Streptomonospora nanhaiensis: one gene and its partner. The protein of the gene in region 2 interacts with the protein of the main gene of each other region in a pairwise test. Links are inferred from orthologs where the notes say so. Each region holds a gene or a part of one and is shown on either strand. Other genes may lie near its edges.

Region 1 (15,297 bases), 2.0 Mb from region 2 along the record:
TAGAACCCGTTCTACAACTACGTTCGAGGCGCGGCCCCGTGCGGCCGGACGCCGCCGCGCAGTGCCGCGCCACCTGCCGGAGGCGGATCGCGCCCCGCCACCGGCGGGTGGCGCCCCGGCGCCCCGCGCGGCAGCCGGCTAGGCCACCGGGATCCCCATCGCCGCGAGTTCGGCTCCGCCGCGCGTGGTGACGAACCAGTCGCGGAACCGGTCGTGCGGCGCCGGCGCGCCGGCCGGGGCCAGGGCGCGCTCGCCGACCAGGTGGAACCGGTAGCCGTGCGGCGCGAGCAGGCCGCTCAGCCGGTCGGCGTCGGCCCCCGGCAGCACCTCGCACAGGATGTCGGGCCGGTGTGCGGCCAGGAACTCCTGCCCGTGCTCGAACACCGCCGCCTCGGTGCCCTCCACGTCGACCTTGAGCACGGCGGGCGCGCCCGGCGGCACGGCGGCGGTGAGGGAGTCCAGCGCCACCACCTCCACGGGCACACCGTCGGCGAACACCATCTCGGCGGAGTAGTAGCAGGGCAGCGCGGAGTCGCCCGACCGCGCGGGCATGGTGACGGTGGTCGCGGGGTCGCCCACCCCGACGTGGTGCAGCGTGGTGCGGTGCAGCACCCGGTTGCGCACGCAGTTGTCGAACAGGGTGTGCACCACCTCGGGCACGATCTCGAAGGCGTGCGCGCGCAGCCGCGGGTTGACCGCGGTGCCCGCCAGGGTGAACAGGCCGGTGTAGGCGCCGATGTCCAGCAGCACCGCGCTGCGCCGGGCGGCGGCGGCGAACACCCGCAGCGCCAGGTCGTCGGCGGCGCCCGGGCGCCGGCCCGCGCCCCAGTACAGTTCGGCCGCCACCACGCACGCCGAGGGGCGCAGCATGGTGAACGCGGCGGGTTCGGCGCCGGGCACCAGGCCGGTGACCTCGGCGACCCGGGCGGGCACCGGCAGCCGGCCGGTGCGGCGCAGGCCCGGCGCCGCCACCGCCACCGCGGCCCGCATGGCGAGGTTGGCCGGGCCCCAGCCCAGCAGCCGCTTGACGGGCCTCTTGGCGCCGTACCAGCCGCGCCGGCGCGCCCGGGGCGTGGCACGGAAGTCCACCGCCGCGCCGGCGCCCGCGCGCGCCCCGGTGCGGGGCGGGCCGGCGGGGGAGCGGTGCCGCCCGCCCGTGGTCGACTCCACCGCCATGGCCGCCCTCCGTGTCCACGCGCTCACCCAACGCGGCCAGCCTAGCCGGGCGGCGCGGCGCGGGCCGGGCCTCCACGCCGAAAGCCCGCGGACCGGATGGGGTCCGCGGGCCTTCGGCGGGCCGCGCCGCTGCGGGGAGCGGGGGGTACGGGATCGCGCGGCGGGCCGGGATCGGCGGGGGCTGGTCAGCCGCAGCTGCCCCCGCAGCTGCAGGAGCCGCCGCTCTGGCAGCCGCAGCCGCAGCCGGAACCGCAGTTGCAGCCGGGGACAAGCAGGACGGGTGCGGATTCGGGCATGGGGCCTCCTCGGACCGGGCGCGCCCGCAGGTCGGGGAGCACGCGGGCGCGCGGGTGTGCCATGTGCTCGCTCCAAGGCTCACCTGCCCGCTGGCCGTGATCGCCAACCGAACGGTGAGGAAGGTGTCACCCCCCCGGCGCCACCCCCCGCACCCTCAGCCGAAGAAGCCGCCCGCCGGCGCGGGGCGGCGCAGCGTCCGGTACAGGGCCACCTGGCCGACCGCCATGACGGGCACCGCCGGGCCCACGGCCAGCCAGAACAGCGCGGACGTGGACGCGGGGACGGCGGCCACCGGCAGCGCCACCGAGGCCGCCACCAGCAGCGGCACCAGCGCCATCGCCGCCGCCGAGGTGTGCCGGGCCAGCCCCGGGCCCGACAGGCCCGAGGTCGCCGCCAGCACCGCCACCAGGGGCACGGCGAGGGCGGCGGCGAGCAGCGGCCGGTCCAGCGCGGCGCCGCCGGGCAGCAGCGCGGCGCCCGCGGTGAGCAGCGCCCCGACCAGCGCCGCGCGCGCCAGCGGCCGGGTGGCCCGCGCGGCGGCGTCGGCGCTCTCGGCCGCGTCGGAGCGCGGCGCGGGCGCGGCGGCGGCCGCCCCCGCGCCCACGGCGGCGGGCACCGGCGCCGGGGCCTCATGGGGGACCAGCCGCTCGGCGCCGAAGGCGGCACCGCGCAGCGCGAACAGCGCCGCCACGGTGGCCGCGCAGGCGAGCGCGAAGGGGCTCAGCAGGGCGCCGTCGGCGAGCAGCCCGGCGACCGCCAGGCCCAACGCCACCGCCAGCGTCCAGCTCCCGGCGGTGATCCCCACGTCGCACGCGCCCCGGCCCGCGGCCGAGGCCCACCGGCCGCGGAACCACAGCCCGGCGTCGCGGAGCAGCCAGCCGGCCAGCAGGGCGGTGAAGACCGGCCACATGCCGGTGACGGCCTCGGTCTTGAGGGCGGGGAACAGGCCGGCCACCACGCCGATGGTGCCGACCAGCCAGACCTCGGTGCCCAGGAAGTAGGGCGCCGCGGCGCGCACGACGCGCCGGCGCTCGGCCTCGGTGCGGGCGACGAAGGGCATCAGCATGCCCAGGCCGACGTCGCAGCCGGCGAGCACGAAGTAGCCCACGACCGCGCCGGCGAGAAGGGTGACGGCGACGATGTCCACTGCTTGCTCCTGGAATGGGTCGGAAGGGGGAGGGGGAGGGCGGTGGCCCGGGAGCGCGCCCTAGAAGGCGGGCGCGTGCGCCGGCGCGGCGGGCGGCTCGGGCGCGGCGGGGGTGAGCGGGCCCCGGTCGGGGCCGCGCACCGCGTAGCGCACCAGCAGCGCGTAGGTGACGGTCGCCAGGACCGCGAAGGCCAGCGTGAACAGGGAGAACGAGACCACGGCCATGCCCGGGGTCATGTCGGTCATGGCGTCGGCCGTGGTCAGCAGGTCCTCCACCACCCACGGCTGGCGGCCGGTCTCGCGCAGCGCCCAGCCGGCGACGCTGGCGATGTAGGGCAGGAACGGCAGGAAGGTCAGCGGCCACAGCAGCCAGCGCCAGCGGTCCAGGCCGCGCAGCAGCCAGGCCAGCAGCAGCACCGGCGTCAGGAAGAACATCAGCGACCAGAAGCCCATCATGAAGGCGTCGCCAAGCCCGCCGACCAGCTCCAGTTGGCTGTTGGCCGCATACCGCGCTTCGATGGCCTCGATCTCCTGCGCGGAGTAGGTCGAGCCCGAGGTCGGCGGCACCATGTCGTAGAGGGCGAACTGCATCCCGCCCACCGCGGCCGTGGGCATCAGCGCCGCCGCGAAGACCACCAGGCCGCGGCGGATGCCCCGGCTGAAGACGCCGTAGGGGTCGCTGCGCCGCGCCAGGTGGTAGGCGCTCACCGCCATCACCACCGCGCCGCCCAGCAGCAGCGCGCTCAGCGCGATGTGGCCCAGTGCCAGCAGGGTGGCGGGGTTGGTGAGCATCGCGACGGGGTCGGTCAGCACGGCCGTGCCGTCCTCGACGCGGAAGCCGACCGGGTACTTCAAGAAGCCGTTGGAGACCAGCACCCAGTAGGCCGACAGGTAGGCGGTGGCGGTGACCACGCCGAAGCACGCCAGGTGCGCCCAGCGGCCCATGCGGTCCCAGCCGAAGATCCACAGGCCCAGGAAGGTCGACTCCACGAAGAAGGCGCCCATGGTCTCCACGGCCAGCGGCGCGCCGAAGACGTGGCCGAACATGTCGCTCAGCCCGCTCCAGTTCAACGCGAGCTGCAGCTCCATCACCAGGCCGGAGAGCACGCCCATGGCGTAGTTGACGACGTAGAGCCCGCCCCAGAACCGGACGCCGCGCATCCGGTCGGCGTCCCGGCGCAGGGTGGCGCTGAGCTGGCCGAACAGGATGAACGGCGCCAGGCCCAGGGTGAAGGCCACGAAGATGTAGTGGGTGCTCGCCGTCAGCGCGAACTGCAGGCGGGCGAGGATCAGGGGATCGTCGAACATGTCGGATGACGCCTCGCGGGTCGGTGGACCAGGACGACCCGAGCATGGCGCCCGGGCTCGGTCCGGTTCATCGGCCCGCGGGAGGTTTCGGCGCTACGCCCGCCGGTGTCAGGGGCGGTGCCCGCCTACACCGCCCGGTGTAGGGGGCGCCCCCGAGGGGTATGGGGGTCCACCCTGAGCCGGGGCCCGAGCTCCGCCTCAGTCGGCCCAGCCGGGCACCACCAGCGAGGTCTCGTAGGCCAGCACGACCAGCTGGGCGCGGTCGCGCATGCCCAGCTTCACCATGATCCGGCTGACGTGGGTCTTGGCCGTGGCCGGGCTCACCACCAGCCGCCGGGAGATCTCCTCGTTGGACAGCCCCTCGGCCACCAGCGCCAGCACCTCCCGCTCCCGGTCGGTCAGCCCGTTGAGCCGGGTGGAGGGCGCCGGCCGGCGCGGGCGGCGGGCGTAGTCGGCGATCAGCCGCCGGGTGACCCCGGGCGACAGCAGGGCGTCGCCGCGCGCCACCACCCGCACGCCCTGGAGGAGGTCCTCGGGCTCGGTGTCCTTGACCAGGAACCCGCTGGCGCCCGCGCGCAGCGCCTCGAAGATGTACTCGTCCAGGTCGAACGTCGTGAGGATGACGATCCGCACCGCCTCCAGCGCGGGGTCGGCCAGGATCTGGGCCGTGGCGGCCAGGCCGTCCAGGCCCGGCATGCGGATGTCCATGAGCACCACGTCGGGGCGCTCGGCCCGGGCCTGGCGCACCGCCTCGGCGCCGTCGGCCGCCTCGGCCACCACGGTGATGTCGGGCGCGCTGTCCAGCAGCGCCCGGAACCCGGCGCGCACCAGCGCCTGGTCGTCGGCGAGAAGAACCCGGATCACGCCTGCCGCTCCTCCTGTGCGGGCGCCGCCGCGGCCGGCTGCCGGGGTCTCGCACCGCTGTCGTCTCCACTGGCCGGACCACCGCCGGCGGGGCCGCCGGGCTCGGCCCGGTCGGGCAGCCGGGCCCGCACGGCGAACCCGCCGCCCGGGCGCGCCCCGGCCGCCAGCTCGCCGCCCAGGGCGGCGGCCCGCTCCCGCATGCCGGTGATCCCGTTGCCCACCGTGAACTCCCCCGAGGCCGCGCCGTCGTCGGTCACCGACAGGCGCACGCCGTCGTCGGCCACGTCCACCTCGACCACCACGGTCGTGGCGCGGGCGTGCCGCACGGCGTTGGTCAGCGCCTCCTGGACGATACGGTAGGCCGCCGTCTGGGTGTTGGCCGACAGGGGGCGGTCGGCGCCGGTGCGCACCACCCGCACGTCCAGGCCGGCGCCCCGGGTGCCCTCGGCGAGTTCGGCGAGGCGGTCCAGGCCCGGCGCCGGGGAGCGCGGCGCCCGCTCATCGGCCGAGCGCAGCACATTCAGGGTGGCCCGCAGTTCGCGCAGGGTCTCCTTGCTGGTGCGCTTGATCGTGGCCAGCGCCTCGGCGGCGCGCTCGGGCTCGGTCTCGATGAGGTAGAGCGCGGTGCCCGCCTGCACGTTGATCAGCGAGATGTTGTGCGCCACGGTGTCGTGGACGTCGCGCGCCAGTTGCACGCGCTCCTCGGAGATCCGCCGCCGGACGGACTCCTCGCGGGTGCGCGCGGCCTCGTCGGCGCGCTCGCGGGCCAGCGCCCGGTACTCGGTGTGCTTGCGCTTCAGCTCCCCGCTGCCCACCAGCACCAGGCACCAGGCCAGCATGCCCAGGGCCGGGCCCAAGCGCGGCGCGCCGTAGGCCAGCGCCTCCCACAGGTGGATGACCAGGAACTGCGCCGCGGCCAGGGTCCAGGCCTGCCACCGGCGGCCGTCGGCCGCCGCCCCGAACAGCGCGATCGCCCCGGCCAGCCCGACGCAGCCGTCGGGGAACCCCAGCGGGTAGTACAGCACCGACAGCGGCGCGCTGATGGCGGCCACCGCCGCCGGGTAGCGGCTGCGCCACAGCAGCGGCGCCACCGCGGCCGCCATCCACACCAGCCCCCAGGGCGCCAGCGGGCGCGAGGGCGCGCCGTCCTGCAGCAACTGCTCGGCGAACAGCGTGGTGGCCAGGGAGACGACGGCCGTCACCAGGGTGACGGCGGTGTCGCGGCGGGTGGGAAGCGGGACAGACCTCACGCCTCAGACGGTACGCGGCCGCTGCCCGCGCGGCCCTCATCCGCCGGGATACTCCGCGGCGGCCGGGCCTACTCCGCTGGGAGTAGGCCCGGGCCGCGCCCGGCGCGGGCTCAGCCCGACCGGCGCCGCCGCAGCGCCTCGGCGGCCTGGTCCACGCCCATGGCGGCCAGCAGCAGCACCGCGCCCACCGCGCCGGCCGCGGTCATCTGCTCGCCCAGCAGCACCATGGACAGCACCGCCGCCGTGAGCGGCTCGGCGATGGTGCCCACGGCCGCGCCGGCGTCGGAGGCGGTGCGCAGCCCGCCGAAGTAGGCGAGGTAGGCCAGCGCGGTGGGCACCAGGCCCAGGAACACCAGCAGCGCCAGCGGCAGCGGCCGCGCCGGCACGGCCATGCCGGCCACCAGCCCGGCCGGGAGCAGCAGCAGCCCGCCCGCCAGCAGCCCCACGCCCACGTTGACCAGCGGGTCCAGCCCGGCAACGGGGGCGCGGTTGAGAAGGGTCATCACCGAGAACGTCAGCCCGGCGCCCAGCGCGCAGGCCAGCCCCAGCGCCAGCGTCAGCGGCGGCGCGTCGCCCGCCGGGAACCCGGCCAGCAGCGCCAGCCCGGCCACGGCCAGCAGCACCGCCGCCGCCAGCCGCCGCGACGGCACCCGGCGCGCCGCCAGGCAGATCCCCACGGCGACGAACACCGGCACGCTGCCGATCTTGACCAGGGTTGCCAGCCCCACCGGGATGAACGCCAGGGAGGCGAAGTACAGGCTCTGGAACACCGCGTGCAGCAGCGCGTTGGCCGCCAGCCGGACGGCCGGCGGGCGCGAGCGCGGCAGCCGGCCCAGCCGCCCGGCGGCGGCCAGGAACGCGGTGATCAGGGCGCCGGCCACCAGCAGCCGGTAGGCGGCCACGGCCAGCGGCGGCACGCCGTCGGCCTGGAGCAGGTGCCCGGCGAGGCCGCCGGTGCCCCACAGCACGCCGGCGGCGGTGAGCAGCGCGAACCCGCGCCGGGCGGAGCCGGGGGAGGACGCGGCGGGCAGGGACGAGGACGAGGACGCCGCGGCGGACGGGCGCGCGGCAGAGTGGTTTTCGGACACGACGGCGTACTCCAACGTCGACAGGCAGGCAGGGATGTCGGCGTGGGACGTCACGGATCGGCACCGCACCGCGCATCCGGCGGCGCGGCTCGCGCGCTCCGCCGGATGGGCGGGCGCGGACGCCCCGCTAGGCGCGGGGCGGGGGGGTGACGAAGCGTCGTGTCTGGTGCGGCATGTCCGCGAGCCTAGCCCACCGCGCCCCCCCGCCCGTCAGCGCGGGGCGCCGCCAGGCGCGCCGGTCCGCGCGGTGCGGTGGCGGCGGGGTGAACCGTGCGGTGGGATACTGCGTCAGAAGTCCGTCGAGTCCCCACGACCGACGCCGACCCCGGCCTGCCGCGCGGTCGGCCCGCCACCCCGTCGGAAGCCACCGGATCCGCCCATGAGTCACCCGCCCTACGGACCGCCCCAGCCCGCCTACGGGCCCCCGCCCAACGACGTGCACCGCTGGCTGCTCAGCCAGCCCTTCCCGGCGGTGCGGCCCAACCTGCGGGTGATCCTCACCGGCGACCCCTCGGCCCTGGGCACGGACAAGCTGGCGTACTCCATCAACCCCCAGCTCACCGCGCTCCTGTGCTACCGCACCAACCCCGCCAACTACGAGGCCGCCGTCCTGGACGTCCGCCACACCCAGCAGTGGGGCCTGACCAAGCAGGACGTGTGGTTCGCCGCCCTGGGCAACCTCGCCTACGAGCGCTACGACCTCAAGGCGTTCCCCACCAGCGCGCCCAACGCCGACACCCCCGTGCAGGTGCTGATCGGCCAGACCTGGCCGGGAACGGCGCACGTCATGCGGCTGGTCGACGTCGTGCGGGAGCCGATGCCCTACGGCGCCGTGGTGATGCTGCCCTCGCCCAACACCATGATCTTCGCGGTGCTGCGCAGCAAGCGGTCGGCCTCCCTGCTGCCGTTCATCTACAACACCTTCCAGAGCCTGCGCGAGGACGGCGACCCCGTGACCGACCAGATGATCTGGTGGCGCGGCGGGCGGGTCACCGGCATGAGCACCCAGCCCGACCCCGGGGGCGGCGTGGGCATCCGGCAGAGCCCGGAGTTCTCGTTCCTGCTCGACCACGAGCTGCCCGACTGACCCGCGCGGCGCCCGCCCGCCGGGCGGCTCAGCGCGCGAACGCGTCGTCGGGCGGGGCGGGGGAGTCCTTGGCCGTGGCGTCGCGCACCGGCGCGGCGCCCGCGGTGAACCGCGCCAGCACCTCCCCGGCCAGCACCCGCGCCATGTCGGGGTCGCGGTGGGCGCGCGCGGTCAGCTCCGCCACCGGCAGCGGGGCGTCCGAGCCCAGCAGCACGAAGTTGCCGAACCGCCGCCCCCGCAGCACGCCCGGCGCGGCGATCAGCACCACGTGCGCGAACACCTCCGCCAGCGTCACCGCCTGGGCGCGCACGTGCGCCAGCCGCCGGCCGTCGCCCACGTTGGCCGCGCACACCCCGCCCGGCGCCAGGACCCGCGCCACGTCGGCGAAGAACTCGGTGGAGGTCAGCGCGGCCGGGGTGCGCGCGCCGGCGAACACGTCGCACACCACCAGGTCGGCGCTTGCGGAGTGCCGCTGGGCCAGCCACGCGCGGGCGTCGCCCACCCCCACCCGCAGGTCGGCGCGCCGGTCCCACGGCAGCTCCCGGCGCACCAGGGCGACCAGCCGCTCGTTGTTGTCGACCGCGCGCTGGCGCGAACCGGGCCGGGTGGCGGCAACGTAGCGCGCCAGGGTCAGCGCGCCCGCGCCCAGGTGCAGGGCGCGGACGGGCGCGCCCGGCGGCGCCAGCAGGTCGATGACGTGGCCGATGCGCCGCACGTACTCGAAGTCGAGGTAGGCGGGGTCGGACAGGTCCACGTGGGACTGCGGGGTGCCGTCGACCAGCAGCAGCCAGGAGTCCGGGCGGTCGGCGTCGCGCAGCAGCTCCACCTCGGGTCGCACCGGTCCGCCGCCCCACGCCGCCATACGCCCCGCCTCGCCCAGCCGCTCGATCCGTCGTCCGACGTCCACGGTACGGGGGCGCGGGCACCGCGCGGACCCCGCGCCGACCGGCCGTGCGAGGCCGGCCGGGTGCCCGCCCCGGCGCGGGACGGGCACCCGGCCGTCTTAGGCGCGGTCCAGCTCGGCCAGCTCCCCGGCGCTCAGCTCCAGGTCGGCCGCCTGGGCGCTGTCGGCGATGGTCTCGGGCCGCGAGGCCCCCGGGATCGGCACCACCACCGGCGCCTTGGCCAGCATCCAGGCCAGGCACAGCCGCTGCGGGCTGACCCCGCGCTCGGCCGCGATACGCGCGAACGCCCCGCGCGAGCCCGCCAGCCCGGCGGCCTCGCGCGCGCCGCCCAGCGGCGACCACGGCAGGAACGCGATCTTCAGCTCCGCGCACAGCTCCAGCTCCGGCTCGCTGGAGCGGAACCGCAGCGAGAACTCGTTCTGCACCGAGGCCAGCCGCCCGCCCAGCACCTCGTTGGCGGTGCGGATCTGGGCGGGGTCGGCGTTGGAGATCCCGGCCATGCGGATCTTGCCCTCGTCCAGCAGGTCGCGCAGCGCGCCCACCGACTCCTCGAAGGGGACCTCGGGGTCGGGCCGGTGGAACTGGTAGAGCCCGATCGCGTCGGTGCGCAGCCGCCGCAAAGAGTCCTCGCAGGCCCGCTTCAGGTACTCCGGCCGCCCGTTGAGCGTCCAGGAGCCGTCCTCGGGCCGCACGTGGCCGCCCTTGGTCGCCACCAGCACCTCGGAGGTGTCGCCGCCGTAGGCGGCCAGGGCCTCGGCGACCAGCTCCTCGTTGTGCCCGGCGCCGCCGCCGGGGTGGTAGGCGTCGGCGGTGTCGATCAGCGTCACCCCGGCGTCCAGGGCGGCGTGGACGGTGGCGACCGCGCGGTCGCGGTCGGGGCGCCCGGCGACCGACAGCGGCATGGCGCCCAGGCCGATGGCGCTGACGGTCCGGTCGCCGATGGTTCGCATCCGCATGGTGTGCGGTCCCCCTGTCGTCACTCGCGTCATGGTCACACCCGGCCCGCCGCGGCCCCGCCGGGCGGCCCCGGCGGCCTGCCCGCGCGGCCGGCGGACGGGCCGCCGCCATCCTCCTGCCTGCGCGCGCCCGAGTCCAGCGCGCCTTGGGCGCGCCCGCGCCCGTGCGGGAGGTACCGGGCCGCGCACGGCGGGCGCTAGCCTGGAACTCCTCCAGCGCACCGCCCCCCACGGGGCGGGCGTATCCCTCCCGCGGACGATCCCGTGCACCGCGCGGAGCAGACCCGACTGTCGTTAAGGAGCGGCCGTGCTGCGGATGTCGACCCTGTTCCTGCGCACCCTGCGCGAGGACCCGGCGGACGCCGAGGTGCCGAGCCACAAGCTCATGGTGCGCGGCGGGTACGTGCGCCGCGCCGCGCCCGGGGTGTACTCCTGGATGCCGCTCGGCAAGATGGTGCTGGACAACGTCGCCGCGGTCATCCGCGAGGAGATGGACCGCATCGGCGGGCAGGAGGTCCTGCTGCCCGCGCTGCTGCCCCGCGAGTACTACGACGCGTCGGGGCGCTGGACCGAGTACGGCGACTCCATCTTCCGGCTCAAGGACCGCAAGGGCGCCGACTACCTCCTGGGCCCCACCCACGAGGAGCTGTTCACCCTGCTCGTCAAGGGCGAGTACTCCTCCTACAAGGACTTCCCGGTCATCCTGTACCAGATCCAGGAGAAGTTCCGCGACGAGGCCCGCCCCCGGGCCGGCGTGCTGCGCGGCCGGGAGTTCCACATGAAGGACTCCTACTCCTTCGACCTCGACGACGAAGGGCTGGAGCGCTCCTACGAGCTGCACCGCCAGGCCTACATCCGTGCGTTCGACCGGCTCGGCCTCCGGTACGTCATCGTCTCGGCGATGTCGGGCGCCATGGGCGGCTCGGCCTCGGAGGAGTTCCTGGCCGAGACCCCCACCGGCGAGGACACCTTCGTGCGCAGCACGGAGTCCGACTACGCCGCCAACGTCGAGGCCGTGCGCACCCCCGCGCCCCCCGCCCTGCCGATCGAGGGGCAGCCCGAGGCGCAGGTGCACCACACCCCCAACACCCCCACCATCGAGACCCTGGTCGACTTCTTCAACGCCGCAGGGCTGGGCCGCACCTTCACCGCCGCCGACACCCTCAAGAACGTCCTGGTCAAGACCCGCGCCCCGGGCGCGGCCGACTGGGAGGTCATGGGCATCGGCGTGCCCGGCGACCGCGAGGTCGACATGAAGCGGCTGGAGGCGGTGCTGCACCCCGCCGAGGTCGCGCTGCTGGACGAGGCCGACTTCGCCGCCAACCCCTTCCTGGTCAAGGGCTACGTCGGTCCCAACGCGCTGCTGCACAACAAGCTGCGCTACCTCGTGGACCCCCGCGTGGTCGAGGGCTCGGCCTGGATCACCGGCGCCGACAAGGCCGACCACCACGTCATGAACCTGGTGTGCGGGCGCGACTTCGTCCCCGACGGCACCATCGAGGCCGCCGAGGTCCGCGAGGGCGACCCCTCGCCCGACGGCAAGGGCACCCTCTACACCGCCCGCGGCATCGAGATCGGCCACATCTTCCAGCTCGGCCGCAAGTTCGCCAACGCCTTCGAGCTGGACGCCCTGGGCCCCGACGGCAAGCCCCGGCGCGTCACCATGGGCTCCTACGGCATCGGCGTCTCCCGCGTGGTCGCCGCCATCGTGGAGCAGTCCCACGACGACAAGGGCATCATCTGGCCGCGCGAGGTGGCGCCCGCCGACGTCCACGTGGTCGGCACCGGCAAGGGCGAGCAGATCGAGGTCGCCCTGCGCATCGCCGGCGAACTGGAGGAGCGCGGCGTGCGCGTGCTCGTGGACGACCGCAAGGGCGTCTCGCCCGGCGTGAAGTTCACCGACGCCGAGCTGCTGGGCGTGCCCACCGCGCTCATCGTCGGCAAGGGCCTGGACCAGGGTGTCGTGGAGCTGCGCGACCGCGCCACCGGCGAGCGCGCCGAGATCCCGCTGGAGACCGCCGTGGAGCGGGTCGCCGCGGTGGTCGACGGCGGCTGAGGGCCGCCCCGCCCGCCGGGCGGGTCCGGCGCCCCGGCGCCCGGCGCGGCCCTCAGCCGCCGTCGGGCGCGGGCGGCGCCCCGCCGGGGAACCCCGGGAACACCGGCAGGTCCGCGCCCCACTCCATGCCGCGCAGCGTGGCGTCCTGCAGCGAGCGCAGCGCCAGCTCGCGCAGCGCGGAGTCGGGCGCGGCGGCCAGTTCCAGGTAGGCCTGTGCGGTGAGGTCCTCCACCTCCACGGCGTAGTCGGCCAGCGCCTCGCCGGAGTCGGACTCGGGCAGCGCGTAGGAGCTCTCGCCCGCCGCCGGCACCGCGTCGCGTTCGCGCAGCTCGCCCTTGAGGGTGTCGCGCTGCCCGCGGTGGGCGTCGAGGTACTCGTAGCAGCGCAGGCGGCGGTCCTCGTCCTGGGAGCGGGCGCCGATGTAGCCGTAGGCGTAGACGGCGGCGTGCTCGGCCCGCAGGGCGCGCTGCAGCGCCTCGGCGGTGTCGAACTCCTCGGCGTCCTCGGGGGTGGCGGTCATCGTGCCTCCGCAAGGAGTCGGGTGTGGCCGGCCTCGCAGGCCCCCACGGCGGCGAGCAGCTGCGCCAGCCCGGCGTCGGTCAGCCGCTCGACCTGGCGGCCGCGCGACTCCGCCGCGCTCTGCTCGGCCACCCGCAGCTCGGCCACGGGCAGCGGGGTCTCGGGTACGGGCTCGGGGCTGGGGCCGGGCGAGGGCTCCTCGCCGTCGGGGGTGCGGCCGGGCTCCTCGGGCAGCCGCAGGCGCAGCGCCTCGACGTGCGCGCGGTGGTCGTCGAGCAGCCGCTCCAGCAGGTCCAGGGGGCCCTCGCCGGCGGCGACGGTGGCCTCGTAGCGGGCGATCATGCGCTCCTTCTCGGTGATCACGGAGCGCAGCACGTACTCGTCGGGGCTGATGTCGCTGGGGTACCACCGCGGCCCCTGGCATCCGGCCAGGGCGACCCCGGCCAGCCCGGCCAGCGCTCCGACGACGACCGTGCGGCGGGTGACCGCGCCGCTGCTGCCCACCCTCTCCTCCTCAGTCCGGGGCCCCTGAAGGGCGACACCGTGAGCCGTGCATGGGCGTGCGCCGGGCCGGGCGGGCGGCCCTCGGCAGCGCCGGGCCGCGCCGGGGCGGGCGACATGCCGGACACCGCGGCGCGGATCGTCCCCATCCTTCCATGATCGGCGTCCGTTTCGCGCGTGTGCGGGGGGTGTGTACACCCGCGCGTCGCGCCGGCGGGCGCCCGGCGCCTTGACACCGCCCCCTCGGCTGACAAGGCGCGACGGGCGGCTCTGATCACCGGCGACTGTGGATACCCTTGACTGCACACCGGCGTCGCCTGACGCGCGGAACTCGAACCGTTCAAGCAGGACCGCCCCGGATTCCCGTGTCCGAGGGGCGGAATTCGCCGAGGAGGACCACTGATGGGCGCGCAGGCCCGCCACGAACGTCTCGCCGCGCTGCTGACGCCCCTGCTGGCCGAGGCCGGGCTGGAGCTGGAGTCGATCGAGGTCACCCCGGCCGGCAAGCGGCGGCTGCTGCGCGTCGTGGTGGACTCCGACAACGGCGTCGACCTCGACGCCGTCGGCGAGGTCAGCCAGGAGATCTCGACCGCCCTCGACTCCTCCGACGCCATGGGCAAGGCCCCCTACGTCCTGGAGGTCACCTCGCCCGGGGTCGACCGCCCGCTGACCCTGCCCCGCCACTGGCGGCGCTCGCGCGGCCGGCTGGTCCGCGCCGCCACGGCCGAGGGCGGCGAGGTCCAGGGCCGGGTCAAGGACGCCGACGACGACGGCGTCACCCTGGAGGTCGACGGCCGCGATCGCCGCTACGGCTATTCTGACCTGCGGCGCGCAAAGGTCCAGGTGGAATTCCGCCGCGAAACCGGCGACGACGCGGCGGACTAGAGGGGGAGCCCCGTGGATATCGATATGAGTGTCCTGCGCAGTCTGGAGCGCGAGAAGGACATCTCGGTGGACCTCGTCGTCAAGGCGATCGAGGACGCCCTGCTGATCGCCTACCACCGCCAGGAGGGCACGGAGTCCGCCGCGCGGGTCGAACTCGACCGCGCCACCGGCCACGTCACCGTGTGGGCCGCCGAGACCGACGACGACGGCAACGTCGTGCGCGAGTACGACGCCACGCCCTCGGGGTTCGGCCGCATCGCCACCTCGACCGCCAAGCAGGTCATCCTCCAGCGGCTGCGCGACGCCGAGGACGAGCTGACCCTGGGCGAGTTCGCCGGCCGCGAGTCCGAGATCGTGTCGGGCCTGATCCAGCAGGGCAAGGACCCCCGCAACGTGCTGGTCGACCTCGGCAAGATCGAGGCCATCCTGCCGCCCCAGGAGCAGGTCCCCGGCGAGCCCTACACCCACGGCGAGCGGCTGCGCGCCTACGTGGTGCAGGTCCGCAAGGGCCACCGCGGCCCCTCGGTCACGCTCTCGCGCACCCACCCCAACCTGGTGCGCAAGCTGTTCGAGCTGGAGGTGCCCGAGATCGCCGACGGCACCGTCGAGATCGCGGCCATCGCCCGCGAGGCCGGGCACCGCACCAAGATGGCGGTGAAGTCCAACAAGTCCGGCGTCAACGCCAAGGGCGCCTGCATCGGCCCGCTGGGCAGCCGCGTGCGCAACGTCATGGCGGAGCTCAACGGCGAGAAGATCGACATCGTCGACTACTCCGAGGACCCCGCCGTGTTCGTCGGCAACGCGCTGTCCCCGGCCCGGGTCACCCGCGTCGAGGTGCTCGACCGTGCGGGCAAGGTCGCGCGCGTGACCGTGCCCGACTACCAGCAGTCCCTGGCCATCGGCAAGGAGGGGCAGAACGCCCGGCTCGCGGCCCGGCTCACCGGCTGGCGGATCGACATCCGCTCCGACGCCGAGCCCGCCGAGCAGGACGACTCCCCGGCCCGACCGGCGCCCGAGGACCCCGAGCGGCCCTCGGGGCAGCCCGATGCCCCAACGCGCTAGACTGGAGGCTCGCGACCGCGCCCGCCCCGTACGGACGTGCGTGGGGTGCCGGTCGCGGGCGGCTCAGTCCGATCTGGTGCGGTTGGCGAACCTCTCCGGCGTTGTCGCGCCGGACCCCGCCAGGCGCGCACCCGGCCGCGGCGCCTACCTGCACGCCGACTCCCGCTGCTGGGAGGCGGCGAAGCGGCGGCGCGTC
Region 2 (15,306 bases):
TCTTCCCGTTGGTGAAAATGCTTGCGACCGGGCTCATCAGAACTCCAGTCCGCCGGCGCGCGCGCCGTCGGCCAGCGCGGCGACGCGGCCGTGGTACTGGTAGCCGCCGCGGTCGAAGACGACCGCCGAGATGTCGGCGGCCTTCGCGCGCTCCGCCAGGAGCTCGCCGACCTTGCGGGACTTCTCGGTCTTGGTGCCCTCGCTGTCGCGGATGTCGCGGTCCAGCGTGGAGGCCGCCACCAGCGTGTGGTGGCGGGTGTCGTCGATGATCTGGGCGACCATGTGCTTGGAGGAGCGGAACACCACCAGGCGCGGACGCTCCGGCGTGCCCGAGACCTTCTTGCGGACCCGAAGGTGGCGGCGCGCACGGGAAGCCGCGCGCTTGGCCGTCCCCCTGCGGACCAGCGTCGTGCTCTTACCCATGACTACTTACCAGCCTTTCCGGCCTTGCGGCGGATGAACTCGCCCTGGTAGCGAACGCCCTTGCCCTTGTACGGGTCGGGCTTGCGCAGGTTGCGAATGTTCGCGGCGACCTGACCCACGAGCTGCTTGTCGATGCCCTCGACGTGCAGCAGGGTCGGCTTCTCGACGCGGAAGGTGATCCCCTCCGGGGGCTCGACCACCACGGGGTGGCTGTAGCCCAGCGAGAACTCCAGGTTCGAGCCCCTGGCCTGGACGCGGTAACCCACACCGTGGATCTCCAGCGTCTTGCTGTAGCCCTTGGAGACACCCTCGATCAGGTTGGCGATCAGGGCGCGGGTAAGGCCGTGCAGCGACCGGTTGTCCGGCTTGTCGTCGGGCCGCTGGACGCGGATGACGCCGTCCTCCAGCTGCACCGTGATGGGCTCGGCGACCGTGTTCTTCAGTTCGCCCTTGGGACCCTTGACCCTGACGTCCTGCCCGTCGATGGTGACCTCGACGCCCTTGGGGACCTCGATCGGGAGTCGTCCGATGCGCGACATGTCGAAATCCCTCCCTCTACCAGACGTAGGCGAGGACTTCGCCGCCCACGCCGCGCTTCTTGGCCTGCTTGTCGGTCATCAGACCGCCGGACGTCGAGATGATGGCGATACCGAGACCGCCCAGGACGCGCGGAAGGTTGTCCTTCTTCGCGTACACGCGCAGACCGGGCTTGGACACCCGGCGCACGCCCGCGATGGAGCGCTCGCGCGTGGGCCCGTACTTCAGGTCGACGACGAGGTTCTGGCCGACCGCGGCCTCCTCGGTGCGCCAGCCCTGGACGAAGCCCTCCTGCTGGAGGATCTCGGCGATGTGCGCCTTGATCTTGGAATACGGCATGGTCACGGTGTCGTGATATGCCGAATTCGCGTTACGCAGACGCGTCAGCATGTCTGCGATCGGGTCGGTCATCGTCATGGCCGATAGGCCCTTCCTCACCGCGGTTTCCCCAAGGACAGGTCCCTCCCTGCGGACCTGTTCCCGTGCGGCTGCACGGGTTCCTCTAGGACCTACGGCGTGGTCATGGGCACCTCTCCGGCTCGGCCGGCGGGTGCCCTGTCGGTTTTGGTGTGTTCGTTGTGGCGGGGGTGCGGCGCGTGAGAGGACGCACCGCGAGGAGCCGTCCCGCGCGCTCCGCGGCGGCCGTGCCATAGGCGGCCGCGCGCGGCACGCCCGGGCCGACGATCAGCGCTCGTCGGCCCGTGGGCGTAGGCGAAGGGGCTACCAGCTCGACTTGGCGATACCGGGAAGCTCGCCGCGGTGGGCCATCTCGCGGAAGCAGATGCGGCACAGGCCGAACTTCCGGAAGACGGCGCGCGGACGACCGCACCGCGAGCAACGAGTATACGCGCGAACCGCGAACTTCGGCTTCCGGTTCGCCTTGGCGATCAGTGCTTTCTTGGCCATAGGTCTCCCCTAGGACTCCTTGAAGGGGAAACCGAGCCGCTTCAGCAGGCTGCGCCCCTCGTCGTCGTTGGTCGCCGAGGTGACGACCGTGATGTCCATGCCGCGCTGGCGGTCGACCTTGTCGGGGTCGATCTCGTGGAACATGACCTGCTCGGTCAGCCCGAACGTGTAGTTGCCGTTGCCGTCGAACTGCTTCGGCGACAGCCCGCGGAAGTCGCGGATGCGCGGCAGCGCGAGCGACAGCAGCCGGTCGAGGAACTCCCACATGCGGTCGCCGCGCAGCGTGACGCTGGCGCCGATCGGCTGGCCCTCGCGCAGCTTGAACTGCGCGATGGACTTCTTGGCGCGGTTGATGCGCGGCTTCTGGCCGGTGATCAGCGACAGGTCGGAGACCGCACCCTGGATCAGCTTGGCGTCGCGCGCGGCGTCGCCAACGCCCATGTTCACCACGATCTTGACAAGACCGGGGGTCTGCATGACGTTCTTGATCCCGAACTCCTCGCGGATCGCCGCAGCGATCTCGGAGCGGTACTTCTCCTTCAGCCGCGGAACCGGCGGCGCGGCGGTCTCAGTCTGGGCCGTCATCAGATGTCCTTACCGGTACGGCGGGAGATCCGGACCTTGGTACCGTCTTCGTCGAAGCGGTAACCCACCCGGGTCGGCTTGCCGTCCTCCACGATCGCGACGTTGCTCACGTGGATCGGCGCCTCCTTGGTGACGACCTCGCCCTGCTGGCCGCTCGCCGGATTCGCCCTCTTGTGCTTCTTGATGAGGTTGACGCCCTCGACGACGACACGCTGCTCCCGGGGAAGGGCCTTGATGACCTTCCCGGTGGCACCCTTGTCCTTGCCGGCGATGACGATGACCTCGTCGTCCTTCTTGATCTTCATCGCCTAGAGCACCTCCGGCGCTAGCGAGATGATGCGCATGAACTTCTTGTCCCGCAGCTCGCGCCCGACCGGGCCGAAGATGCGGGTGCCGCGCGGGTCCCCACCGTCCTTGATGAGCACGGCGGCGTTCTCATCGAAGCGGATGTAGGAGCCGTCGGGCCGGCGGCGCTCCTTGGAGGTGCGCACGATAACGGCCTTGACGACATCGCCCTTCTTCACGCCCGCGCCGGGAAGGGCGTCCTTCACCGTCGCCACGATGGTGTCGCCGATGCCCGCGTAGCGCCGACCCGAGCCACCGAGGACACGGATGGTCAGGATCTCCTTGGCCCCCGTGTTGTCGGCGACCTTGAGTCGCGACTCCTGCTGAATCACGTCTGCTCCTGATATTCGCGCGCGACCGGCCTCCCGGTCCGCGCTGCTAGGTGGTCACACCCCTTGGGCGGCCGATCTCCACCAACCGGCCGCCACAGGGGTTACTTCGCCTTCTCCAGGATCTCCACGACGCGCCAGCGCTTGGTCGCGGACATCGGACGGGTCTCCATCAGGCGAACCCGGTCACCGACGCCGCAGGAGTTCGCCTCGTCGTGGGCCTTGTACTTGGTGGTGCGGCGCAGGACCTTGCCGTAAAGCGCGTGCTTCACGCGGTCCTCGACCTCGACAACGACGGTCTTCTCCATCTTGTCGCTGACGACGTAGCCCTCGCGCACCTTGCGGTAGTTGCGCCCCGAGCCCTGGGTGGTCTCGCTCATTCGGCTGCTTCCTTCGTCTCCTCAGCCGACTCTCCGGCCAGCGGCATGATCCCCAGCTCGTGCTCGCGCATGACCGTGTAGATCCGAGCGATCTCGCGCTTCACGGTGCGCAGACGGCCGTGGTTGTCCAGCTGCCCGGTGGCGGCCTGGAAGCGGAGGTTGAACAGCTCCTCCTTCGCCTCCTTGAGCTTGCCGACCAGGTCCTCGAGGGACTCGTTCCGCAGCTCTTGGGCGGTCAGGGACTTGGCCATCACGCCTCCACTTCGCGCTTCACGAACTTGCACTTCATCGGAAGCTTGTGCATCGCGCGACGCATGGCTTCCTTGGCCACCGGCTCCGGCACGCCCGACAGCTCGAACATGACGCGGCCCGGCTTGACCGGGGCGACCCACCACTCGGGGGAGCCCTTACCGGAACCCATGCGGGTCTCGGCCGGCTTCTTGGTGATGGGGCGGTCGGGGAAGATGTTGATCCAGACCTTGCCGCCACGCCGGATGTGCCGGGTCATGGCGATACGCGCGGCCTCGATCTGCCGGTTGGTGACGTAGGCGGCGTCCAGGGCCTGGATGCCGTACTCACCGAAGTTGACCTTCGTGCCGCCCTTGGCCCGCCCCTTCAGGCTGGGGTGGTGCTGCTTGCGGTACTTGATCTTGCGGGGAATGAGCATGGTCAGCTCCCCTCGTTCCCGGAGTTGTCGGCACCCTGGCCGGCCCCGGCCGGTGCGCCGGACTTCGCCTCGGCCGCCTGGCCCTGGCCGCCCTGCGGACCGCCCTGGCCGCCGCGGCGGCGCCGCTGCGGACGCTCGCGGCGCTGGCCGCCGGCACCGCCGGGGGCGCGCTGCGCCGCCTGGGCGGCCTCGCGCTCGGCGCGGGTGGCCGGGGCGTCGCCCTTGTAGATCCACACCTTCACGCCGATGCGGCCGAAGGTGGTGCGGGCCTCGAAGAAGCCGTAGTCGATGTCGGCGCGGAGCGTGTGCAGGGGCACGCGGCCCTCGCGGTAGAACTCCGACCGGGACATCTCGGCACCGCCGAGGCGGCCGCCGCACTGGATGCGGATGCCCTTGGCACCGCTCTTCATGGCACTCTGCATGGCCTTGCGCATGGCCCGCCGGAACGCGACTCGGCTGGAAAGCTGCTCGGCCACACCCTGAGCGACGAGCTGGGCGTCGATCTCGGGGTTCTTGACCTCAAGGATGTTGAGCTGGACCTGCTTCTTGTTGGTCAGCTTCTCCAGGTCTGCGCGGATGCGGTCGGCCTCCGAGCCGCGGCGGCCGATGACGATGCCCGGCCGGGCGGTGTGGATGTCGACGCGGACGCGCTCACGGGTGCGCTCGATCTCGACCTTGGAGATCCCGGCGCGCTCCATGCCGCGGTTCAGCATCCGGCGGATGGCCACGTCTTCCTTGACGTAGTCCTTGTACAGCTTGTCGGCATACCACCGGGTCTTGTAGTCGGTGGTGACACCGAGTCGGAACCCGTGCGGGTTGACCTTCTGCCCCACTATCGGGTCCTCTCCTTCGTCTTGGACGACGACGTCTTGGACGACGAGGCGGCGTCACGCGGCTCAACGACCACGGTGATGTGGCTCGTCCGCTTGGTGACCCGGAACGCGCGGCCGAAGCCCCGCGGCCGGATGCGCTTCAGGGTCGGACCCTCGTCCACCCAGGCGCCACCGACCACCAGATTCTCGCGGTCCAGCTTGTCGTTGTGCTCGGCATTGGCGATGGCGCTCGCGAGCACCTTGCCCACCGGCTCGCTCGCCGCCTGGGGCGCGAACCGGAGCACCGCCTGTGCCTCGTCAGCGGGCAACCCGCGAATAAGGTCCACCACACGGCGGGCCTTTCGGGGCGTAACACGGACGAACCGTGCCTGTGCCCTCGTTCCCATCGCTTTTCCCTCGCTCACGGAAATCAGCCCCCACTCACCGTGGGGAGATTGGCTTTTACTCCTCATCGCAACCGCTAGCGGCGGCTGCGCCGGTCTTCCTTGACGTGGCTGCGGAAAGTGCGCGTGGGAGCGAACTCGCCGAGCTTGTGACCGACCATGGCCTCGGTGATGAACACCGGGATGTGCGTCTTGCCGTTGTGGACGGCGATCGTGTGGCCGATCATCTCAGGGACGATCATGGACCGGCGCGACCACGTCTTGATGACGTTCTTGGTGCCCTTTTCGTTCTGCTCCTCCACCTTCTTCATGAGGTGGTCGTCGACGAACGGGCCCTTCTTCAGGCTACGTGGCATCGGACGTGCTCCTTACCGCTTCTTCTTGCTACGCCGACGCACGATGAGCCGGTCACTGTCCTTCTTCGGCTTGCGGGTCCGCCCCTCGGGCTTGCCCCACGGGCTGACCGGGTGCCGGCCGCCCGAGCTCTTGCCCTCGCCACCGCCGAGCGGGTGGTCGACCGGGTTCATCGCCACACCGCGGACCGAGGGGCGCTTGCCGCGCCAGCGGTTGCGGCCGGCCTTGCCCCAGTTGATGTTGGACTGCTCGGCGTTGCCGACCTGGCCCACCGTCGCGCGGCAGGTGACGAGCACCTGCCGCATCTCGCCGGAGGGCATGCGCAGCGTGGCGTAGTTGCCCTCCTTGGCCAGCAGCTGGATCTGCGAGCCGGCGGAGCGGCCCAGCTTGGCGCCGCCGCCCGGCTTCAGCTCGACCGCGTGCACGAACGTACCCGTGGGGATGTTGCGCAGCGGGAGGCAGTTGCCGGGCTTGATGTCGGCGCCGGGGCCGTTCTCGATCCGCTGGCCCTGCTGGATGCCGGTCGGGGCGAGGATGTAGCGCTTCTCCCCGTCGACGTAGTGCAGCAGCGCGATCCGCGCGGTCCGGTTCGGGTCGTACTCGATGTGCGCGACCTTGGCGGGAACCCCGTCCTTGTCGTGCCGGCGGAAGTCGATCACCCGGTAGGCCCGCTTGTGGCCGCCGCCCTGGTGGCGCGCGGTGATGCGGCCCTGGCCGTTGCGCCCGCCCTTGGAGTGCAGCGGACGCACCAGCGACTTCTCCGGGTGGGAGCGCGTGATCTCGACGAAGTCGGCCACGCTGGAGCCGCGGCGACCTGGTGAGGTCGGCTTGTACTTACGAATGCCCATCTTCTTCGCGCATTCCTTTGCGTGTTTCTCTGGCGGTCAGCCCTGCGGGGCACCGCCGCGGGGACGGTGCGGTGTCCTAGACGCCGAAGATGTCGATCCGGTCGCCCTCGCGCAGGCTGACGATCGCGCGCTTGGTGTCAGGACGCTTGCCGTAACCGAACCGGGTGCGCTTGCGCTTGCCCTGCCGGTTGATCGTGTTCACGTTGGTGACCTTCACGTCGAAGATCTTCTCCACCGCGATCTTGATCTGCGTCTTGTTGGCCGTGGGCTGCACCAGGAACGTGTACTTGTTCTGGTCCATGAGCCCGTAGCTCTTCTCGGAGATCACCGGCTCGATGATGATGTCCCGAGGGTCGGGGATCCTCACTGGTCCTCCTCCTGAGCCTCCGCGGCCCGGGCGCCGCCCTGGGCGTGGGCCACGAACTCGTCGTAGCCGCGCTCGGTGAAGACGATGTCGTCGGCGCGCAGGACGTCGTAGGTGTTCACCTGGTCGGCGTCGAGGATGTGCACCTCGGGGAGGTTGCGCAGCGCCGTCCGGTTGTGGTGGTCGTCGCGGTCCAGGACCACGAGCACCTTGGTGGACTCGGTGATGCCGCGCAGCGCCTTCAGAGCGGTCTTGGTGCGCTGGCTGGTGACGTCCTCGCCCAGGAACTCGCTGATGATGTGGACGCGGTTGTGGCGGGCGCGGTCGGAGAGCGCGCCGCGCAGGGCCGCGGCCTTCATCTTCTTGGGCGTGCGCTGGCTGTAGTCGCGCGGCTTGGGGCCGTGGACGACGCCGCCGCCGGTGAACTGCGGCGCGCGGGTCGAGCCCTGGCGGGCCCGGCCGGTGCCCTTCTGGCGGTACGGCTTCTTGCCGCCGCCGCGGACCTCGCCGCGGGTCTTGGTCGAGTGCGTGCCCTGGCGGGCGGCGGCCTGCTGGCCGTTCACGACCTGGTGCATCAGCGGGATGTTGACCTTCTGGTCGAAGATCGACTCCGGCAGTTCGACGCTGCGGCCGGCCTTGCCCTCGGGGCTCTTCACCTCAACGGTGGTGGCCATGGTTACTTGTCCCCCTTCACGGCGGTGCGGACGAGCACCAGCCCGCCGTTGGGGCCGGGCACGGCGCCCTTGACCAGGATCAGGCCCTTGTCCGCGTCCACGGAGTGGACGGTCAGGTTCTGGACGGTCGTGCGCGCGTTGCCCATGCGCCCCGCCATCCGCAGGCCCTTGAACACGCGGCCGGGCGTGGCGCAGCCGCCGATGGAGCCGGGCGAGCGGTGCTTGCGCTGGGTACCGTGCGTGGCGCTGAGGCCGCGGAACCCGTGGCGCTTCATGACGCCGGCGTAGCCCTTGCCCTTGCTCTTGCCGGTCACGTCGACCAGCTGGCCGGCCTCGAACGCCTCGGCGGTGACCTCCTGGCCGAGCTGGTACTCGGTGGCGTCGGTGGTGCGGACCTCGACGTAGTGGCGGCGCGGGGTCAGATCGTGCTTGCGCAGGTAGTCGCCGAGGGGCTTGTTCACCTTGCGCGGGTTGATCTTCCCGTAGCCGAGCTGGATGGCGGAGTAGCCATCGGTATCCGGAGTGCGGACGCGCGTCACAACGCACGGACCGGCCTTCAGGACAGTCACGGGCACGATCCTGCCCGCGTCGTCGAAGACCTGGGTCATGCCGAGCTTCTCGCCCAGAACTCCCTTGATCTGCTTGGTGGCCATGTCAGTGCGTCCCTTAAAGCTTGATCTCGATGTCGACGCCGGCCGGAAGGTCGAGCCGCATGAGCGAGTCGACGGTCTTCGGCGTCGGGTCGATGATGTCGATCAGCCGCTTGTGCGTGCGCATCTCGAAGTGCTCGCGCGAGTCCTTGTACTTGTGCGGCGAGCGGATGACGCAGTAAACGTTCTTCTCCGTCGGCAACGGCACCGGGCCAGCGACGCTCGCGCCAGTCCGCGTCACGGTCTCGACGATCTTGCGAGCCGAGCTGTCGATGACCTCATGGTCATAGGCTTTGAGCCGAATGCGGATCTTCTGTCCCGCCATGGTGGCCTTTTCGTCCTTCGCTTAGTGTCCGTAGAGGCGCGGCGCCGGTGAGATGGCGCCGTGCCCTTCGGGGGCTTGCCCGTGTCTGGCTCTATTCACCTGAGAATCTGCGACAGGGCTGTCCCCTGAGGCGCATCACCGCTACAGAGCCCGATGACGTCGTTCATGTCGGGGGCGGCCGGTCCGTCTCGGCGGTCCGGCCGCCCCCGGGGGCGGTCCCCGCGTTGCCGCGGCGACCGCCCCCGCACGTTCGTGCTACTTGATGATCTTGGTCACTCGGCCGGCGCCGACGGTCCGGCCACCCTCGCGGATGGCGAACCGCAGGCCCTCTTCCATGGCGACCGGCTGGATCAGCTGGACGGTCATCTCGGTGTTGTCACCGGGCATGACCATGTCCGTGCCCTCCGGCAGCGAGACGACGCCGGTGACGTCGGTCGTGCGGAAGTAGAACTGCGGCCGGTAGTTGTTGAAGAAGGGCGTGTGGCGGCCACCCTCGTCCTTGGACAGGATGACGACCTGCGCCTCGAACTCGGTGTGCGGGGTGGTCGTGCCCGGCTTGATGACGACCTGGCCGCGCTCGACGTCCTCGCGCTTGGTGCCGCGCAGGAGCAGGCCGACGTTGTCGCCCGCCTGGCCCTGGTCGAGCAGCTTGCGGAACATCTCCACACCGGTGACGGTGGTGGTCTGCTTCTCTTCCTTGATGCCCACGATGTCAACGGTCTCGTTGACGTTGATGACACCGCGCTCGATGCGGCCGGTGACGACCGTACCGCGACCGGTGATCGAGAAGACGTCCTCGATCGGCATCAGGAAGGGCTTGTCGATGTCGCGCTGCGGCTCGGGGATGTTCTCGTCCACGGCCTTCATCAGCTCAAGGACGGCCTTGCCCCACTCGGGGTCGCCCTCCATGGCCTTGAGCGCCGAGACGCGGACCACCGGGACGTCGTCGCCGGGGAACTCGTACTCGCTGAGCAGCTCGCGGACCTCGAGCTCGACCAGGTCGAAGATCTCCTCGTCGTCGACCATGTCGGCCTTGTTCAGCGCCACGACGATGTAGGGCACGCCGACCTGGCGGGCCAGGAGCACGTGCTCCTTGGTCTGCGGCATCGGGCCGTCGGTGGCGGCCACGACCAGGATCGCGCCGTCCATCTGGGCCGCACCCGTGATCATGTTCTTCACGTAGTCGGCGTGGCCCGGGCAGTCCACGTGCGCGTAGTGGCGGTGCTCGGTCTCGTACTCGACGTGGGCGACGGAGATCGTGATACCGCGCTCGCGCTCCTCGGGAGCGTTGTCGATGTCCTCGAACGGCGTGAACGGGTTCAGCTCCGGGAACGCGTCGTGCAGAACCTTGGTGATCGCGGCGGTAAGGGTGGTCTTACCGTGGTCGATGTGACCGATGGTGCCGATGTTTACGTGCGGCTTGGTCCGCTCGAACTTGGCCTTCGCCACTGGATTTCTCCTAGACGTACAGGTTTGCTAGCTGACTTGATACGTGTCGCGGTTACTCGCCGCGCGCCTTCGCCACAATCTCTTCTGCGACGTTGGACGGGACCTCCGCGTAGGAGTCGAACACCATCGTGTACGTGGCTCGACCCTGCGTACGGCTGCGCAGGTCACCCACGTAGCCGAACATCTCCGACAGGGGCACCTGGGCCTTGACGACCCGTGTCCCGGAGCGCTCGTCCATGGACTGGATCTGACCGCGCCGGCTGTTCAGGTCGCCGATCACGTCGCCCATGTACTCCTCGGGCGTCGTGACCTCGACCGCCATCACCGGCTCCAGCAGAACCGGCTTGGCCTTGCGCGCCGCCTCCTTGAAAGCCATGGAGCCGGCGACCTTGAAGGCGAGTTCGGAGGAGTCGACGTCGTGGTAGGCGCCGTCCTGCAGGGTGACCTTGATCCCCACGAGAGGGTACCCGGCGAGGACACCGAACTCAGCGGCCTCCTGGCAGCCCGCGTCCACCGAGGGGATGTACTCCCGGGGGATGCGGCCGCCGGTGATGTTGTTGACGAACTCGTATCCGGCGGTGTCGCCCTCGCCGTCGGCCATCAGCGGCTCAAGGTCGATCACCACGCGGCCGAACTGGCCCTGGCCACCCGTCTGCTTCTTGTGGGTGTAGTCGACCTTCTCGACTTTCTTGCGGATGGTCTCACGGTAGGCCACCTGCGGACGGCCGATGTTGGCCTCGACCTTGAAGTCGTCGCGCATGCGGTTGACCAGGACCTCCAGGTGCAGCTCGCCCATACCGGAGATCACGGTCTGGCCGGTCTCCTGGTCGGTCGAGACGCGGAAGGACGGGTCTTCGTCGGCCAGCCGCTGGATCGCGATGCCCAGCTTCTCCTGGTCGCTCTTGGTCTTCGGCTCGATGGCGACCTCGATCACCGGGGCCGGGAAGGTCATCGACTCCAGCACGATCGGGTCGGAGGAGTCGCACAGGGTCTCGCCCGTGGTGGTGTCCTTCAGGCCCATGACGGCGACGATGTCGCCGGCGCCCACGCGGCCGATCTCCTCACGCTTGTTGGCGTGCATGCGGTAGATCTTGCCGATGCGCTCCTTGCGGCCCTTCACGCTGTTGAGCACCTGCGTGCCGGCCTCCAGGACACCGGAGTACACGCGCACGTAGGTGAGCTTGCCCAGGTGGGGGTCGCTCATGATCTTGAAGACCAGGGCGGCCAGCGGCTCTTCCTCGCTCGGCCGGCGCTTGAGCACGGTCTCCTCGGTCTCGTCCTTGGGGTCGTGGCCGGTGATGGCCTCGATGTCCAGGGGCGAGGGGAGGTAGGCGACGACCGCGTCCAGCAGCGGCTGCACGCCCTTGTTCTTGAACGCCGTGCCGCACAGCACCGGGATGGCGGTGCCGGCGATGGTGGCGCGCCGGATGGCCGGGACGATCTGCTCCACCGTGGGCTCGACGCCCTCGAGGTAGAGCTCCATGATCTCGTCGTCGGCCTCGGCCAGGGTCTCGATCAGCTTGTCGTGCGCCTCGCGGGCGGCCTCGATGTGGGTGTCGGGGATGTCGACGGTCTCGTACATCTCGCCCAGCGCGGCCTCGTCGCTCCAGACCAGAGCCTTCATGCGCACCAGGTCGATGACGCCCTTGAAGTCCGACTCAGCGCCGATGGGCAGCTGGATCGGCATCGGGTTGGTGTTCAGGCGGTCGGAGAACATGTCGACGCAGCGCTGGAACTCCGCACCGATCTTGTCCATCTTGTTGACGAAGCAGATCCGCGGAACACCGTAGCGGTCGGCCTGGCGCCACACCTGCTCCGACTGGGGCTCGACACCCTCCTTGGCGTCGAAGACCGCGACCGCGCCGTCGAGCACACGCAGCGACCGCTCGACCTCGACCGTGAAGTCGACGTGGCCGGGCGTGTCGATGATGTTGATGGTGTGGTCGTCCCAGTGGGTGGTGGTCGCCGCGGAGGTGATCGTGATCCCCCGCTGCTGCTCCTCCTTCATCCAGTCCATGGTGGCCGCGCCGTCATGGACCTCGCCCAGCTTGTAGTTCACGCCGGTGTAGAAGAGGATGCGCTCGGTGGTCGTGGTCTTACCCGCGTCGATGTGCGCCATGATCCCGATGTTGCGGACCTTGGCAAGGTCAAGAGCAGTGGTAGCCATGAGGGCTCGTCTTCTCTCGGTCTCTCGTATCGATTGGGCCGCGGGGATTACCAGCGGTAGTGGGCGAAGGCCTTGTTGGACTCCGCCATCTTGTGGGTGTCCTCGCGACGCTTGACGCTGGCGCCCAGACCGTTGCTGGCGTCGACCAGCTCGTTCATGAGGCGCTCGGTCATGGTCTTCTCGCGGCGCTGCCGCGAGTAGCTCACGAGCCAGCGAAGAGCGAGGGTGGTGCTGCGGGACGAACGGACCTCGACTGGCACCTGGTAGGTGGCGCCACCGACGCGGCGGCTGCGCACCTCCAGGGCGGGCTTCACGTTGTCCAGCGCACGCTTGAGCACCACGAGGGGGTCCTGGCCGGTCTTCTCGCGGGCGCCCTCAAGAGCGTCGTAGACGATCCCCTGGGCCTTGGAGCGCTTGCCGTCCAGCAGCACCTTGTTGATCAGTGCGGTGACGAGCGGCGATCCGTAGACCGGGTCCGTGATGAGGGGGCGCTTCGGCGCCGGGCCCTTGCGCGGCATGCTTACTTCTCCTTCTTAGCGCCGTAGCGGCTGCGCGCCTGCTTGCGGTTGCGCACACCCTGGGTGTCGAGCGAGCCGCGGACGATCCGGTAGCGGACACCCGGCAGGTCCTTCACACGGCCGCCGCGCACGAGCACGATGGAGTGCTCCTGCAGGTTGTGGCCGATGCCGGGGATGTAGGCCGTGACCTCGATCCCGCTGCTCAGCTTCACACGGGCGACCTTGCGCAGCGCGGAGTTCGGCTTCTTGGGCGTAGTCGTGTAGACACGCGTGCACACACCACGACGCTGCGGACTCCCCTTCAGCGCCGGGGTCTTGTTCTTCGCGACCTTGTCCTGTCGGCCCTTGCGGACTAGCTGCTGGATGGTGGGCACCGCGTCTCCGTGTCTTTCTCGTGACCTACGCCGGTTCTGTTAGCCGATGTGTCGCTATGACCTGCTTGGCTTCCCGTCCTCCCCTACCCCCGCACTCGGGCGTGTCGCGCTCTACCCGATGCATGGCGGAACGAGCAAACCCGACCCTGCGGTCAATTTCTCTGGGAGGAGGTGTCACGCGCCGCGTTCTGCTTTGGCGTCCAAGCCGGTTCGAATACGCGCACGTGCTGACCCGTCGACTCACGGGCACGAAGTTAGAGAGTACCGAAGGCTGAGTAACGGGTCAAAACGGCGACCGCTACCCTCGGTACCCGGCTCCGAAGCCTCATGCTGTCGTAGGTCTCTGTCCATTGTACGGGCTCCGCCGAGTGCTCGCGCGGTGATTACCGGCGGCCCCGCTCCACCTGATCTCGGTGATCTTGCCCGGGCCGGCGGGGCGGCCCGCCGCGCCGCCCGTTCGGGCCCGGCCCCTGCCCCCAACGGCGCGGTGCCCGGCGCGGAGTCCGCGCCGGGCACCGTGCGTGACCGCGGCCGTTCGGAAGGTGGCCGCCCCTCGCGGCGGTGCCGCGGGGGGCGCCGCCTCATCAGGAGAGCACCGTGGTCGCCACGAACACCACCGCCTCGACGACGAACAGCGCGATACCGACCCACGCGGTGATCGTGCCGCCGCGCACCAGGTTGAGCCCCTCCAGTTCGCCGTTGGACCGCTGGATGGCGCGCCGGGCGCGCGGCCCGGTGACCAGCGCCGCGATCGCGGTGAACAGGCCGATCACCGGCACCAGGCCGATGATGCCCAGCCACAGGGTCGCGGCGGCCCCGGGGGCGGTCTCGGGCCAGTAGTCGATGTTGTCGTAGCCGGGGTAGGCGTCGCCGGCCGCCGCGCCGGGCGGGCGGTCGTCGAAGCCGGGGAAGTCGTCGGCGACCGGGTCGCGGCCGGACCGGCCCCGGCGGGTCGGGGCGTCGGCACCGCGCCCGCCGCGGTCGTCGCGGGTGTCGGGGTGGCCCTCGGCCTCGCCGTACTCCCCGTGCCGGCCGTGGTGCCGGTCGCCGTACTCGCCCGCGTACGGCTCCTGGTGGCGGGTGCCGTAGGGGTCGCCGCCGGGCTCGGGCGCCTCGCGGCGGTCGCCGTAGGGGGTGTCGGCGTAGCCCTGCGGCGCCCCGCCGAACTCCCCGCCCTCGCGGTGGCCGCGCGGGTACTCCGCGCCGCCGTCGAGGTAGGGCGAGGGGGCCTCCGGCTCGCGCCGCCAGGGGTCGGCGGGCTCGCCGCGGCCGTGGTCGGTCCCGGGCGCGCCGGTGAAGCCGCCCGGGGGGAACGCCTGGGTGCGGTCGCCGGGCGCGGCCGCCGCCGGGTCGCCGGCGGCGGAGCCGTAGGGCTCGGGCGCGGCGCCGAACGGGTCGCCCGCGCGGTCGGCGGACTCCCGGTCGTAGCCGCCGCCGGGTTCGGCACCGTAGCCGCCCGGGTCGCGCCGGGCGGCGGGGTCCTCGGCGGCCCAGGGGGCGCCGCGGTCGCCGCCGAGCGGGTCGCGCCGCGGCTCGTCGCGCAGGTCGGGGCCCAGTTCGTCGGCGACGGCGGGCATCGCCTGGGTGCTGGGGCCGCCCTCGTCGGCGGGCCGGGGCTCGCGCTCGGACCACCGGGGGGCGCCGGGGTCCTCACCCGGGCGTTCGCCCCGGCGGGACTCGCGCAGGTCGGGGCCCAGTTCGTCGGCGACGGCCGGCACGGCCTGGGTGCCCGGTCCGGGGTCTCCGCCCCAGCCGGGGTCGGCGGCGGAGGCCGGCGGCTCGGGGTCGTCGGAGCGGGCCCGCGCCTGCTGGGCCGCGATGGCGGCGAGCGGGTCGTCGCCGAGGTCGGTCACGGGCGTGCCCGGCCGGGGGCCGGTGTCGGGGCGGCCGCCGGGGGTGCCGGGGGTGTCGCCGCCGGAGCGGAACACCTGGGTGGTGTGCTCGGGCGAGCCGTCGCGGCGCTTGCGCTGGGCCTCGGCCGCCGCCTGGCGGATGTGCTCGGGCAGGCGTTCGTCGTCGCGGCTGAAGGCCCACGTGTTGCCGCTGCCGGTGCCGAGGTCGCCGCCCAGACCGGTGTCGGCGCGCGCGGGGTCGTCGGCGCGGCGGTCGGCTCCGGTGTCGCCGGCCGGAGGGCCGTTGGCGGCCGGGGTGCCCGCGGGCGCGCTGGACTGCCGGTAGCCCGGCGAGGTCGCGCC

Evidence for each region.
Region 1: the proteins of rpsL (region 2) and rimP interact in binary tests that used the Escherichia coli proteins (3 or more experiments, as listed by UniProt). The link is inferred for Streptomonospora nanhaiensis from one-to-one orthologs.

What each region holds. Positions count from the first base shown.
Region 1 is NZ_JACCFO010000001.1:4,959,510-4,974,806, forward strand. What follows is about bases 12,461-15,297. They hold rimP (ribosome maturation factor RimP), read left to right. Parts: upstream 12,461-13,556; coding sequence 13,557-14,039; downstream 14,040-15,297. Other genes in these bases: HNR12_RS22065 (ferritin-like domain-containing protein), read right to left, coding at 12,461-12,654; HNR12_RS22070 (hypothetical protein), read right to left, coding at 12,651-13,157; nusA (transcription termination factor NusA), read left to right, coding at 14,064-15,101; HNR12_RS22085 (YlxR family protein), read left to right, coding at 15,085-15,297. Also shown: HNR12_RS22015 (FkbM family methyltransferase), read right to left, coding at 139-1,176; HNR12_RS22020 (cytochrome d ubiquinol oxidase subunit II), read right to left, coding at 1,628-2,620; HNR12_RS22025 (cytochrome ubiquinol oxidase subunit I), read right to left, coding at 2,681-3,928; HNR12_RS22030 (response regulator), read right to left, coding at 4,127-4,792; HNR12_RS22035 (sensor histidine kinase), read right to left, coding at 4,789-6,042; HNR12_RS22040 (DMT family transporter), read right to left, coding at 6,153-7,184; HNR12_RS22045 (hypothetical protein), read left to right, coding at 7,510-8,217; HNR12_RS22050 (spermidine synthase), read right to left, coding at 8,246-9,079; HNR12_RS22055 (aldo/keto reductase), read right to left, coding at 9,221-10,078; HNR12_RS22060 (proline--tRNA ligase), read left to right, coding at 10,395-12,134; more of HNR12_RS22065, read right to left, coding at 12,187-12,460.
Region 2 is NZ_JACCFO010000001.1:2,969,746-2,985,051, forward strand. Bases 11,426-14,271 are described here. They hold rpsL (30S ribosomal protein S12), read right to left. Parts: upstream 13,112-14,271; coding sequence 12,740-13,111; downstream 11,426-12,739. Other genes in these bases: fusA (elongation factor G), read right to left, coding at 11,426-12,219; rpsG (30S ribosomal protein S7), read right to left, coding at 12,267-12,737; HNR12_RS12895 (hypothetical protein), read right to left, coding at 13,696-14,271. Also shown: rplR (50S ribosomal protein L18), read right to left, coding at 37-423; rplF (50S ribosomal protein L6), read right to left, coding at 426-962; rpsH (30S ribosomal protein S8), read right to left, coding at 979-1,377; HNR12_RS12800 (type Z 30S ribosomal protein S14), read right to left, coding at 1,681-1,866; rplE (50S ribosomal protein L5), read right to left, coding at 1,876-2,451; rplX (50S ribosomal protein L24), read right to left, coding at 2,451-2,756; rplN (50S ribosomal protein L14), read right to left, coding at 2,760-3,128; rpsQ (30S ribosomal protein S17), read right to left, coding at 3,230-3,505; rpmC (50S ribosomal protein L29), read right to left, coding at 3,502-3,756; rplP (50S ribosomal protein L16), read right to left, coding at 3,756-4,172; rpsC (30S ribosomal protein S3), read right to left, coding at 4,175-5,005; rplV (50S ribosomal protein L22), read right to left, coding at 5,005-5,391; rpsS (30S ribosomal protein S19), read right to left, coding at 5,466-5,744; rplB (50S ribosomal protein L2), read right to left, coding at 5,757-6,590; rplW (50S ribosomal protein L23), read right to left, coding at 6,667-6,957; rplD (50S ribosomal protein L4), read right to left, coding at 6,954-7,628; and 5 more genes. UniProt on the Escherichia coli protein: With S4 and S5 plays an important role in translational accuracy. Interacts with and stabilizes bases of the 16S rRNA that are involved in tRNA selection in the A site and with the mRNA backbone.